DNA from 2 places in the Colwellia sp. MB02u-10 genome. Region 2 is predicted to be linked to the other one. Evidence: riboswitches for the same ligand, from Rfam matches in the RefSeq annotation. Region 2 holds a riboswitch; the other holds the start of a gene.

Region 1 (2,413 bases), on a different contig from region 2:
AAGGCCTGAAAATACCCAGACATTTTTACCTTTGCGGTTGCCAAGAATACTCACGCGTGTTGACCTTTACTAGTTGACTCAGTTGACTCAGTTGACTCAGTTGAGCTAATGGGCCCAGTTGGTTTAACAGCCGATTGATGAGCCATCATAGTATCAGCTGCGGGATAGAAATAAACTCTAGGTACGCCACAATGTTGTGCGTCATCTCGATAACAGGGTAAACCAAAAACTTTTGTTAACAGCTCAGGCTTTAGCACTTGATCAACACTATTGTCGCTGACTAAGTTGCCTTTATCTAATAGCAGCAAACGATTACAGTAATGTGCTGCTAGATTGAGATCATGTATGGTCATAATAACGGTAATATTTAACGCTTTTACTAGTTGTAATATTTGATGTTGGTAGAAAATATCTAAGTGATTAGTAGGTTCATCTAAGACCAATATTTTTGCTTTTTGTACTAGGGCTTTAGCAATTAATACCCGTTGTTGTTCGCCGCCAGATAAGGTGTTAAAAAATTTTGCTTGGCTGCTAGCTAAACCCACTTTTTCTAACGCGAGCATAATATCTTTTTTATCTACGTCATTATCACGAGCAAAGAGGCTTTTATAGGGCAGTAGGCCCATTCTAACCACATCATAAACATTTAAATCAAATATGGGGGGCGAGTTTTGTACCACTAAAGCAAATGTTTGTGCTAATTCATGTGGTTTGTAGTCGCTGATTTTTTTATTTTTTAGCTTAATGCCGCCTTGCCAATTTTTGTATTGGTTTAGTATGCACTTAAGCAGTGAGGTTTTGCCGGCACCATTAGGCCCGATAATGCCAATAATATCGCCGTGGGCAACATCAAATGAAATATTATTGAGAATACTTTGTTTATCAACAGCCCAAGATACTGACTCAACACTGAGTAATTTTGCCATTAAAGCCAGCCTAGCTTAGTGCTAATTACGTTTGGTATGCGTTGGATAATAACTAAGAAGTATATTTTCATTGCGGCCTAGAGGTTAATTCAAAAGCTTATGTTGCATAATAAAACTAACTACAGCGCAGAAAATAGGATACGAATGCCTTAAAGACAGTGTAACTTACGTGTATTCCCGCACGGTGTTAACATGATTAGCTTGGTACAATAGGTTGATACTAGGTGTCCTGACTTATAACTTTTTATTAAAAGCTATTTACAGTTGCGGGTACAGTCACGGAATTTAACCGTGTTCCCTATCAATTAGCCAAAACAATAAAAAAGCATCTGGCTAAAGGTATCGATTATTAGGCAAGAGATTTTACGGCTTAGCATGCTGCTTTACAATAAAAACCGTCATTTGACGCGCTATAAGCGGCGTAAAAAAAAGGAGCTAATGCTCCTTTTTTATTTTGACACTGTATTTTGACAATTTTTTTTACGCGTTAATTAGACCTAAGGTAATTTTTCTTATGTCATCAGTAAAGCCAATATTACCAAATTTTAACGCGCTTCTCAGGGGCGATATACATAGCGTCACCTGCTTTAACGTCAAAGGCGCTATAAAACTCAGGCATATTTGATAATGCACCTAGCGCACGGAACTCACCTGGCGAATGTGGGTCTGTCGCTACGCGATTTCTTAATGACTTTTCAACCATTTTTCCACGCCATATTTGTGCAAAGCCCATAAAGAAGCGTTGGTCGCCGGTTAAGCCGTCAATCACTGGGGCTTCTTTACCATTTAATGAAGCTTTATAAGCTTTATAAGCGATATTAACTCCGGATAAATCACCAATGTTTTCGCCTAAGGTTAGTTCGCCATTAACCTTTAAGTCATCAAATACCTCATAGTTGCTATACTGTGCCACTAAGTTATCCGCGCGCATGGTAAAGGCCGCTAAATCTTCATCAGTCCACCAGTTACGCATGTTGCCTTTACTATCGTATTTGCTACCTTGGTCGTCAAAGCCGTGGCCCATTTCATGACCAATAACGGCGCCAATGCCACCGTAGTTTACCGCATCGTCTGCCGCTAAATTAAAAAATGGTGGCTGTAAAATAGCCGCTGGAAAGACAATTTCGTTTTTAGTTGGGTTGTAATAAGCATTAACGGTTTGAGGTGTCATCGCCCATTCTTGTCGGTCAATTGGACCACCAAGCTTAGCCAGTTCTTTTTGGTGAGCAAGCGTACCAGAGCGTATTGTATTGCCGACTAAATCGTCACTTTTAATGCTTAGTGCTGTGTAATCTTCCCACTTATCTGGGTAGCCTATTTTAGGATCAAAGCTGGCGAGTTTTATACGTGCTGATTTTTTAGTCGCCTCTGACATCCAGTCTAGTTCGTCTATGCTTGCGCCGTAAGCATCACGTAAATTTTCAACCAGTTCTGTCATACGGGTTTTAGCTTCAGGCTTAAAGTGACGGCCAACATAAACTTTACCA
Region 2 (2,413 bases):
GGTTTCAAAAATCCCTTGTGAAAGGCCATTACTTAAGCTGTCGATACTGTCACGACTTTGGCCAACAGAAAAAACGGTATTGTTATTTACACCTTTAATACTGCTGGCATAATTGCCGCGAACTAACCACGCATGATTATTAAAGTCAGAGCCATTATAATAACCATCATATTCATTGTCGCCGCTATCACTTGATAACAACCACTCTACTGAAAAATCTTCCGTAATTTTTTGCTGACCTCTAATCGCTACCGAGGTAAAGTCGTAACCGTCGTCATCAGTTTCAGTGCCTTCTTGAACATCATAACCATCACTTTCTTCTTTACTGACGGTGATAGTCGTTTGGCCGTCACCATGGCTAATACCTGCGCCAGCTTTATACTTTTGATAGTTGTCAGTACCAAAACTAGCACCGGCAAACAACTCTCCCGCTGATAACTGACGAGTAAATATTTGAATAACACCGCCAATAGCGTCTGAGCCCCACAATGCTGCACGTGGGCCTTGCACGATTTCGATACGCTCGATCATCTCTGGCGAAATGGTATTTAAATTTGTGCCGCCCGATGTAGCAGAACTCACTCGCACACCATCAATCAGTACTAAGGTATGATCTGAGTTGGTGCCACGCATAAAAATTGAGGCGTTTTGCCCTCTACCGCCATTAGTGGCAATATCAATACTGGGTACTGTAGATAATAAATCTAATAATGAAATGGGGTTAGCTAGCTCAATATCTGCACGTGTAATAACTACTTGGCTAGTCAGCGCATCGTCAATATTTAGGTGTGTACGGGTTGCAGTTACCGTTAATACTTCAATATCTTTTGCCTTACTTTCGGTGCTTGCTGAAGCAACAAAAGCTGTTGACATAGCACTGATAACGGCAAGTGATAATAGTGATTTTTTGAAAAAATTGTTTTGTTTAATGTTCATATGACCTCATTAACGATGCCCTCCGCACCATTTGTATTACCGCGCTTAAGCGCAGTTTAATTATGCAAGTTAAAGTGCTCGGACTAACATGGTCAAACTTTCTATCAATATATCTTTATATAAATAAAACGCTTAACACTATGATTACCGTTGCGGGGGCAGTGAAAAAATTTCATTTTCTTCCCTCGAACTTACTATGTAAAACAGTCACTAAAGTGTTCAGTTACTGTCGCTTGTTTAAATTCTTTCGTCTTACTGAGTTGATAACTTATTACTCGGCGTATCGACACCTTGATTAATAATATCGTAAATTTTATCCATAGCTAAGTGCTGCTGACAAACATCAGCTAATCGCTCAAGTTGTATTTCTCGATGTTGATTAATATCAACCATGGCTTGTGCTGTATCTTTTATACCCAGCCAATTCAGCACGAGTTGGGTAGGCTCTGGACAATCAAAAAAGCCATGCAGATAGGTAGCAATAATTTGTCCGTCATTGGAAATACAGCCCTCAGGCATGTTCTGTGCTTTATTTCTTGGCTCATCATAATGAATGTTAAGTAGTGGCGCGTTTAACGCTGGGCCAGTAGAAACACCACAATGTATTTCATAACCGCGTAACTGACAGGTTTCACCATTAAGCCTCATGGTTGCCGATACTTGGCTTAAAGTTTTGTCTTGCGTTAAGCTCGTTGTGAAGTCTAATAATCCTAAGCCAGAAATCTCTTCAACGTGCGATTCAATATGTTCAGGGTCAAAAATTTGCTTACCTAACATTTGATAACCACCACAAATACCGAGCAATTTTCCACCATAACGTAAGTGCTGCTCAATTTCTTGCTGCCAACCCTGTTGCTTTAAAAACCTTAAATCAGCAATAACATTTTTACTGCCCGGTAAAATAATTAAATCAGCCCCTTGTAACGACTGACCTATTCTAATGTATTGTAAGTCGATATTCGGTTGTAAGCGCAGCGGATCAAAGTCGGTATGATTGCTCATATGTGGCAACAAGGGCACAAAAATTTTCACTTTTGCTTGCGTGACTTTATTATCAAGCGCGACGGCATCTTCGGCGTCTAACGCTAAGTCATGTAAATAAGGTAAAACCCCTAACACGGGTTTACCTGTGCGCTGTTCAAGCCAATCTAAGCCAGATTCAAGTAGGCTTATATCACCGCGAAACCGGTTGATAATAAAGCCTTTGATTCTGGCTTGTTCTGAATCAGACAATAACGCTAAAGTACCAACAAGGTGAGCAAAGACGCCACCACGGTCAATATCTGCCACTAACACCACAGGACAATCGACCGCTTCGGCATAACCCATGTTGGCAATATCATGGGCACGAAGATTAATTTCCGCCGGGCTGCCAGCACCCTCAACTAACAATACCGCATGATCATTAGCTAAACGTTGATGAGATTCCAACACAGCTTGTATCGCCACTTTTTTGTAGTCGTGATATTTACTAGCT

Evidence for each region. Region 2 has a riboswitch for cobalamin ahead of H4J59_RS14330 (TonB-dependent receptor domain-containing protein). Riboswitches for the same ligand answer to the same signal wherever they lie in the genome.
Region 1: linked by a shared signal. The riboswitch ahead of H4J59_RS13465 (ABC transporter ATP-binding protein) and the one ahead of H4J59_RS14330 (TonB-dependent receptor domain-containing protein) in region 2 are both predicted to bind cobalamin.

The regions. Positions count from the first base shown of each region.
Region 1 is NZ_JACGVK010000131.1:69,733-72,145, reverse strand. It holds gene H4J59_RS13470 (iron ABC transporter permease) at 1-48, opposite strand, end outside; gene H4J59_RS13465 (ABC transporter ATP-binding protein) at 51-926, opposite strand; cobalamin riboswitch at 1,128-1,271, opposite strand; gene H4J59_RS13460 (M13 family metallopeptidase) at 1,462-2,413, opposite strand, start outside.
Region 2 is NZ_JACGVK010000132.1:205,311-207,723, forward strand. It holds gene H4J59_RS14330 (TonB-dependent receptor domain-containing protein) at 1-936, opposite strand, end outside; cobalamin riboswitch at 988-1,164, opposite strand; gene H4J59_RS14335 (cobyric acid synthase) at 1,189-2,413, opposite strand, start outside.